One region of the Anoxynatronum sibiricum genome, then DNA from elsewhere that is predicted to be linked to it. Evidence: riboswitches for the same ligand, from Rfam matches in the RefSeq annotation. Region 1 holds a riboswitch; the other holds the start of a gene.
What was found. A riboswitch is a leader RNA that binds a small molecule or an ion and turns the genes downstream of it on or off. The one in region 1 is predicted to bind thiamine pyrophosphate.
Positions count from the first base shown of each region.

Region 2: linked by a shared signal. The riboswitch ahead of thiM (hydroxyethylthiazole kinase) and the one ahead of AAIG11_RS01195 (ABC transporter substrate-binding protein) in region 1 are both predicted to bind thiamine pyrophosphate.

Region 1 covers NZ_JBCITM010000001.1:272,440-276,843, reverse strand. Annotated here, with positions in the region: gene pgeF (peptidoglycan editing factor PgeF) at 1-165, opposite strand, end outside; gene AAIG11_RS01205 (YkoF family thiamine/hydroxymethylpyrimidine-binding protein) at 275-547, opposite strand; gene AAIG11_RS01200 (class I SAM-dependent methyltransferase) at 523-1,197, opposite strand; gene AAIG11_RS01195 (ABC transporter substrate-binding protein) at 1,194-2,270, opposite strand; TPP riboswitch at 2,357-2,464, opposite strand; gene AAIG11_RS01190 (LTA synthase family protein) at 2,544-4,404, opposite strand, start outside.
Region 2 covers NZ_JBCITM010000004.1:137,599-142,002, forward strand. Annotated here, with positions in the region: gene AAIG11_RS05765 (MFS transporter) at 140-1,363, shown strand; gene AAIG11_RS05770 (LacI family DNA-binding transcriptional regulator) at 1,360-2,409, shown strand; TPP riboswitch at 2,473-2,575, shown strand; gene thiM (hydroxyethylthiazole kinase) at 2,746-3,549, shown strand; gene AAIG11_RS05780 (sodium:solute symporter family transporter) at 3,611-4,404, shown strand, end outside.

The DNA of each region.
Region 1 (4,404 bases):
GCTGTTATAGGCAAGATTCATGGTTTCATAAGAGCCGGTGCTGACACCACCCAGACGTGTGCTGAACCCGTGATTCACTATTCCTGTTGCTTCAAATGCCGGAAAATACCCATATGTAACCCCACTGGTTTCCCGCCATAAAAAATGCTGATGAGCCGATTCCATAGTGCTTCAACCCCAAATGTATACTCACTGCCTGTGCAGTCAATTCTCTTCTTTCTTATACCACAAAACCGGAACCCTGTCCATGTTATGGTAAGGTCCCGGTCTGTCTTTAGCGGCGACAGCCGCATTTGTTGGAAATCAACAGATTCATGGAGAACCGCACCTGGGAATCGTCCATGGTTTTATAAATGCGTTGGATTAATGCACACAATGCTTCCGCATCACCCCTGATCAGGGTGGATACCGGCCCCACTTCTGCTTCAAGGCCGCTGGATTCAATAATTTGAAGCACCTGCTCAACAGCGGCGTCGGAACTGGTTGTTTCCAGTGGCAAAAAGGCCAACTGGCAGGTACCTGTCACCGTTTTTGCCAGAGCGCACATATAAATCCTCCTCTATTGTGTTGCCGGAATTGGTCTTCCTGTTCCAGAGTCCACTGATCATCTGGTGTATCCGGCGGAAGAAACAGACAGCTACCGGTCTTCACCAGTTGGTTTGGCTCCCATGCCTTCATGTCATCCAATGACTTAAACGAAGCATGCTTAAAAACGGTGTTTTTTTGAAAGTCAGGAGAAGTATATAATTCTCCCCAGGCACTCTCCCGGTTAATGGTGCCCACCAGCAAAATACCGCCGGGCTTCAATACCCGAAATAATTCTTTCAGTGCTCTTTCAGGTTCGCGAATGAATTCAAAAGCCGCCATGGAGAAGACACCATCGAAGGTCTGATCCGAATAATCAAGTTGGTACATGTCCATTTCAACAAATGGAATCTCAAAATCGGCGACCTTGGCTTTTTCCCGGGCATAAGCAAGCATTTCGGGAGACATATCTATTCCCGTAACCACCACTCCCTGTTGTGCCAGTTTCAGGCTGAAGTTTCCGGTACCACACCCGGCATCCAGTACCTTCATCCCTGGCTGAAGGGGAAACAGCTTCATGGCCAAATCAGTTTCAACCTGGTCCACCAAACTACCCATGGGTGTTGTGTACCACTGGTCATATTCGTTGGCGATACTGTTGAAAAAGGTCATTTGATATCACCCGCTTCAGGCAGATAGGCGTTGGTAAAGGCTGCAGATGCGTCCAACTGGTTTTCCAGCAATCCCTGCTGAAACATCCAGTGGGCATAATCTTCCCAGACCGACAGCTTCATTTCTCCCCAGCGGGGGGCATCAGCCTGATACTGCTGCGCAAGGTACTGCTGGCTGGCCACCACCATCGCTTCATCCAGCTCAGGGACTGCGGCCAGCAAATGTGCTGCTGCTGCTTCCGGTTGTTGTATTGCAAATTGATATCCTCTGGCAGACGCCCTGAGAAAAGCTTGCACCAGCTCAGGATCTTCATCGATAAGCTTTTCGCTGGTAATCAATGCTGGTGTATAAAAATTCAGTGCCGGCACATAATCCTGCAGAAGAATGAAATTGATGTCGTAATCTCGCAGTTCAGCGGCAATCCCATCCCACCCATAGTAAATCCAGGTGAAATCAACGTGGTTTTCAACGGCATCAAAAAAATCAGCTGTTCCGATGCTCATCATTTCCACCTGAGAAAAATCACCACCATCACTGGTCATCAGTGCTTGCAGCATGGCTTCTTCCACCGGTGAACCCCAACCTCCATAGGTCTTTCCTTCAAAATCTCCAGGATGCTCGATGTTTTTGGATGCCGGCGAAGCAAATCCAGAGGTGTTATGCTGGATAATGGCGGCAATGGCCTTTATGGGCAATGGATCAGCAGCGGTGCGGGCATAAGTCACCTGTTCCTGATAGCTGATGCCAAACTCACCCTGGCCGGCTGCAATTAAGTCAGCACTGCCTCCGTGAGTGGGCTGAATGATCTCCACCTCCAGACCCTCTTCGGCAAAATATCCCATGGATACGGCGCTGTAAAACCCAGTGTGATTGGTATTGGGCACCCAGTCCAGCACCAGCGTGACAGCTCGCAGCGGCTCACCTGACACTCCGCTGTCGGAGACTGGTGGTGACTGACAACCGGTCATGGCCCCCGCAATCATAAGGCTTGCGATGAGCAATGCCGTGGCCCATCCCGGAAAACTCATGCCGTTTCTTTCTTTGCTCTTTATGCGGTTGTGTTGATACTTCATTTGGCTGTTCCTCCTGTTGATGTTTTTTGAGGCGTGATCCGGTCCAAAACATAAAAAAACCTGTAGCCACGGAGGTTACAGGGTTTCAATAATCGTATTGATCCCTCCGCTGGCATTATCCAGATCAGGTTGCGGGTCGGAACAAGATAGTTCCCTCTCAGCCGAGTCTGTCTCAGCTCCCCGTTTTCACTTGTGCCTTTTAATTATACTGCTCTTCGCAGGTTAAGTCAAGGGATGCACTTGATTCAACCCGACTCGAGCGTCCATTTCCATCTATTCAACAGGCATCTCTTCCAGCTGCAATGCCTGGCGAATTTCATCCAGGATGCCTTCCAGCCCTGCCTCCTGCACCCGTGGAATCAAATCATTTTGGAGGATGTACTCTGAAAGAGTGATTTCTGCCAGTGCACGTTCATAATTATCCCGACACTTTTCCAGCGCTACTGGTTCTCCAGTGCCCAGTCTCCAGGCACGGCTATTATCATAAAGCCCATCCGACGACATGATAAACACTTTTTCGTTATCAATGAACGAGCCCGCAGCCACATGAACCTGCTTTGCCACAAACCCTTCCATGATATTCAGCAGGTCTTTTCCCATCACACGATTTGGATGCAAAGGAACTCCTGCCAAATTGGCAATAGTGGGAAAAAAGTCTATTTGTCCTCCGGCAGTCTCGACAGTCTCCGCCAGACCGCTGCCGGGAATGTGAATGATGAGAGGCACCCGAAACATTTCATCTTCTTCGTAGGGTCGTCGAATAAAGTGGCTCACCAAATCGTTGGCTTCTTCATTTCGCATGTCAAGACCCTGATGGTCACCATAGATGATAATGGCAGCATTATCATAAAGTCCTTCTGATTTTAAGCGCTGGATAAAACGTCCGATCTCCTCATCCAGATAGTGAACTGACTGCAAATAGTGTCCCAAAACAGTGTCTTCATAATCAGCGCTCATTTCCAGCTTTTGCAGTTCATCAGGCATCACAAAAGGGTGGTGTGAAGTCAGCGTAATGTAAAAGGCATAAAAAGGTTCTGGTATCTGTTTGATGACAGTAATGGATTGTTGAAACAACTGCCGGTCACTGAGTCCCATACCTATGAGGTCGTTCATCTCAAAGTCTTCACTGGCATAAAAATGGTCAATACCCTGACCTTTATAAGCGTTTTCACGGTTCCAGAAGGACGGGTCGTTCCCATGAAAGACCATGGTGGTGTAGCCCTGCTTTTTTAAGTGATGTGGCAGTGAATAGAAAGCATTGTTCTCGTAGGCCCGATAGCTGAAGGTTTTCGTTGAGGGATAAAAACTGTTGTGACTCACAAACTCGGCGTCTGATGTGTTACCCCACCCAGCCTGTTCATAGAATCGCGAGAAATAGATACTGTCTTCCTGAACAAGCTGATTCAACACTGGTGTAATTTCCTGCCCTGCCAGAGGATGTTCCATAACAAACGTCTGCAGTGACTCTGCCTGTATGACAAAAACATTTCTCCCCTCCAGCAGCCCCTTGAATCGACGCTCGTCTGCTTCCTGAACAATTGCTGAAACAGCTTCCTCCGCCAGTTGAGGGTCTACCGTTGCCGGCTTGAAAAGTTGAATCACATCCACCAGGTGATAGTTCAGCATACCCAGGTTCAAGGGTGTCAGGTGGCCTTCCGTACGTTCTTCAAGCGTGCAAAAAGTAATCCCCATGCCGAAAATCAGCGGCAGTAAAAGTAGTACATACACTAAATTGTAACGCTTTTCTCTTCGGTTCATTTTCAACTGCTTTCGCAGGCAAAGGACCGCCAGCACCACGGTATCGATGAAATATAGGAAATAGATGGGTTTAATCAGCGCAGCAATGCTTTCTGTCACGCCCCCCAACTGTCCAATTTGAAATATACTGTGTGCCGGCACCAATGTGTAGAAATGACTGTAATACACGGTATTGATGAAAATCAACATTGTCAGTATGCCATGGATCCAGAGGTAACCAGTAAGGCGTTTTTCAGGCTTTAGTAAAAATGTCGCCAGCAAATAAACAGAGAAAACACTTGCCAGATTCATGAACGCCACCAGCCAGTAGTGTAGCTCAATGTGCATTTGCTGGTGGAGAATCATCATTTTAAACAACAGCGACAACGAAAAAAGG
Region 2 (4,404 bases), on a different contig from region 1:
TGCACTTCAGGTGCACTCTTTTTTTAACACAAATGCACACGTGTGCAACAACACATATCTCTCTACCTGAAGCGTGAACATCTGAGAGGAATGCCAAGAGGTAAAAGGGTTATGGCATCAGAAAAGGAGTCGATGAAGAGTGCATCCATCAAACACCACCAACACTTACACACCACTAAAACTGTTTCTGTTTTTATCTTTTTTGATTATGGGAATTTCTGGAAGTCAGTTGGCGGCATTGCTGCCTGAGATCCGGAGCACCTTTCAAATCACTTTTCAGCAGGCGGGCAGTGCCATGTCTGGTTTTTCAACAGGCCTGTTGGCTTCCATGTTTGCCGGGATTTTTATCATGGATCGGCTGAGTCGAAAAATAGTATTGCTGCTGGGAGGATTTTTGTGGGCGGCAGGATTTGCCATGGTGGTGGCTGCTTCGGATTTTTCCTGGTTTTTAGCAGGACTGACCATTACCGGCAGTGGTTTTGGACTCTATCAGACAGGCGCCAGTGTGACCATGGCTACCATGGCCACCCGGGGAAAAGGAAAGGAAGTGGGCTATCTGAACCTGTTTTTTGGCCTGGGAGCAGTGATGGCACCCTTACTGGCCACATGGACCGTCACATTGGGAAACTGGCGATTGTCTTACGGTATATGTCTTGGAATGGTGGCACTGATGCAGGGCTTGCTGCTGGTGATCCCTTTTCCTGAAAAGGCAGCCGGGGGCAGTCAGCAGCCAGTCAGACTTAGTGGACTTCTGCTGCTCATTGGTCTGCTGGCATTCATTTACCCACTGACTGAACAGACTGTGGGTGCATGGATCAGTGAGTACTGGTTTCAGGCAGGCAATCATCAATGGATTTCCTTCACCTTGATTCCCGCGGTATTTTGGATTGCCTTCACCATCGGAAGAGGCTTTGCAGGACGGGTGGCTGATAGCGTGGGCTATGAGCGCTATTTGGCGGGTGCCCTGGCATGCTATGCAGCGGTGACAGCCTTTTGGGCGCTGGTGCCCTCGCCGGCGATCACCCTGCTGATGCTGCCGCTGATGGGGCTGCTCCTGGCAGGGGTTTTTCCGGTGATTGTTGTGTTGATCTCGGACGCCTTTCCCCAGTCGGTGGGCAGTGCCACCTCTGTGGTCTTTACTTTTCTGGCCATGGGAGGCGTATTGGCCCCCCGTATCACTGGAAACACCATGGAACAGGTGGGTGTCAGCGGACTGCCGGTGATTTTGCTGGCAGGCGCGGGGATCAGCTGGCTGTTGGCCACATCCATTTTACTGTGGCGACGACAACAGGCAGCAGGGCAGTTGAGAAAAGCATTTGAAAACGCAGAAAGCGATGAAACAGGTGAGGGGGTATGCAGATGAAGGTGACCATCAAAGACATTGCCAAAAGAGCCGGTGTCAGTCATCCCACCGTATCCCGATGTCTTCATAACAGTCCGTTGGTATCGGCAGAAACCCGGCAGCGGGTGCAACGCATCGCAGCAGAAATGAACTATGTACCCAATCAAAATGCCCGGGGGCTCTGCAGCAATCGAACAGACACCATAGGCGTTATCGTGCCCTATTGCCAGGTGAGTGAAACCAGCCTTTTTCTGGATGAACTGCTGCAGCAAATCAGGGTCATGTTGGGAAAGAATCAAAAGGATTGCATTGTTGCCTATGATGAAAATCCTCAGCATCAGGAAAGTCATGCCCTGCGATTGGTTCGACAGGGAAAGGTGGACGGGCTGCTCATTGCTTCCTCCACCATGAGCCGGGAAACGGTGACGGCCCTGGAAGAAGAGGGTGTTCCTGCCATTTTTTATCATTTGGTACCCCACTGGGCACTGGAGGAACCATCGGTTCATTGGGTGCATCATGACAATTACCGGGGAGGCCGGTTGGCAGGAGAATACCTGGCTTCTCTGGGGCATCGGCACCTGGCCTGTGTCACTGCCGCCCATTATGCCGGTGAAAGAGAGTTTACCCATCGCCTGAAGGGCTTTCAGGAGGGGCTTTCCAGTCTGGGTGGCAGCATGGCAGCCGCCCATCTGTTGTTGGTGGAGGAACTCACATGGGAAGCCGGCAAAGAGCTGGCACAGGAAGCAGAAAAACTATTGGAGGAAACCAGCGGGATTTTTTTTCATGCCGACCAGGCAGCGCTGGGGTTTATCAAGGGCCTTCAGGAACAGGGGATTGAAGTGCCAGAAGACTACAGTGTCATCGGCTATGACGATGTGCGGGAAGGCTTTATGACAACACCAGAGCTAACCACCATCCATCAGCCCCGGGAAGCCATTTCAACGCTGGCAGCTGCCATGCTGATGGAACGGTTGAAGGGCGGAACAGCGCCATTGAAGCAGCCATGCATTCAACAAACCCTGAACCCGACACTGGTGATTCGGCAGAGTTGCCGTCAGTTGAAATAAAAGGGCAGGCATCTCTTTGACAGAAGGATGTGGGAATGCTACAATGAAACAGATAAAAGCATAGCGTTACAGCAGGGGTGCCTGAAAAGGCTGAGAAATGAACTCGTTCATTACCCTTGAACCTGATGTGGATTATCCCACCGTAGGAAGCTGTCGATTCGATCATGTCACTAGTCATATCACCGAAGCCTCACTGAGGCTGTTGGCGGTTGGTTAACAGATGAGTGCTCGATGAACTGATGAACTTCCTCATATCATGGGGAAGTTTTTTTAGTGCCCTTCGGCGGGACACAGGGAAGCCTGAACGCGAAAAAAATTACAGGAGGTCGATGATCTATGAACGTGAAGGGCATTTTAACAGCAACTCGAAGCAAGACACCACTGGTACAGGCCATTACCAACTATGTGACCATTAACGACTGTGCCAATGTGCTGCTGGCCTGCGGAGCCTCTCCGGCCATGTGTGAAGTGGCCCGGGAGGCCTATGATTTCAGCCGGTTGTCAGCAGCGGTATACTGCAATATAGGCACCCTGACACCGGAACAGCGGCAGGCCATTCAAGAGGCATTGCGGGGAGCTGCAGAAAAAGAAATTCCTGTGGTACTTGATCCTGTAGGCTGCGGCGCTATTCCCAGCCGCATCGACTACCTTGAGGAACTGCGCAGCCAGTATCCCATTCAGGTGGTGAAGGGAAATCTGGGAGAGATTAAATCACTGGCAGGTATTGAAACTCAGGTGAGAGGCGTTGATTCCGTTGACAATGGGGAAGATGCTGTGGAAGCCTGCGTATCCCTTGCACAAAAGTGGCAGTGTGTGGTGGCTGCAACAGGGATACAGGATGTGGTGACAGACGGCACACAGGTGGCGGTCATCCAAAATGGCACGCAGATGCTCACTAAAATCACCGGTGCCGGCTGCATGGCAGGAGCGGTGATTGCCGGTTTTTGCGGCGCGGCTGAAAATCCTTTTAAAGGGACTGTGGCCGGACTTTTGGCGATGTCGCTGGCGGGAGAAAAGGCAGCGGCTGGTGAAGGAGGACAATTGCCAGGTACCTTTAAAGTGAAGCTGATTGATGAAATCCACCAGCTCACCGAAGAATCCATGGCGGCATCCGCCAATATCCGGTATTTTTCTGTGTGATCAGTCAATCTAACGGGTTTGAGTGCCATCAAGAGAGCGTCATCAATGGGAGGAAGCAGCTATGATTTTTTCACAGGAATTGATTGTAACAGGACTGGTGATGGTGGTGAGTCTGTTCACGGCGTTGGGGGTTTGGTACAGTGGGCGGCACCGGTCAACAGCCGAGGATTTTATAACGGCCAGAGGAACCACTGATACAGGCATGCTTTTTTCCACCTTTCTGGCTTCTTTTTTAGGCGTTTTCATTCTCTTTACACCGCCTGAAGCAGGGGCCATTGGAGGACTCAGCAGCATTGTGGGATATTCAATGGGGCTGGCAGGCTTGTATCTGATTCTGATGGAAGTGGGCCCCCGTATAAGGGACTACCTTCCGGAGGGAAGCACCCTCACCGATTATGCCCGGCAGCGGTATGGGCCATGGATGCAACGGTTAACGGTGGGACTGGCTATTTTTTACATGCTGGTTCACTTGGTGGCTGAGCTGACGGCCATTGCACTGGTCATGAAAGAAGCGGCTGGGGTGCCCCTCTTGACCACTGCCCTGATAGTGGGAATCGGTACCATGATTTACACTGCTTATGGCGGTTTGCGAGCCTCCATGTTTACCGACATGATTCAAATGGGCCTCATGGGAGTGTTTCTCTTGATTGTGGGAGTGGGGACAATACATGCTTTAGGTGGTATTGGTCAAATGACACAAGTCAGCAGAGGGGGGGCTCCCCAGCTGTTTCGACTTCATAACGCTGTTGGAATCGAGTTCGGCCTTACTTTGTGCATTGCAGTCATGGTGGCTAATCTGTTTCACCAGGGGTACTGGCAGCGTATGTACGCCGCCAGAAACACAGTGGCGATCCG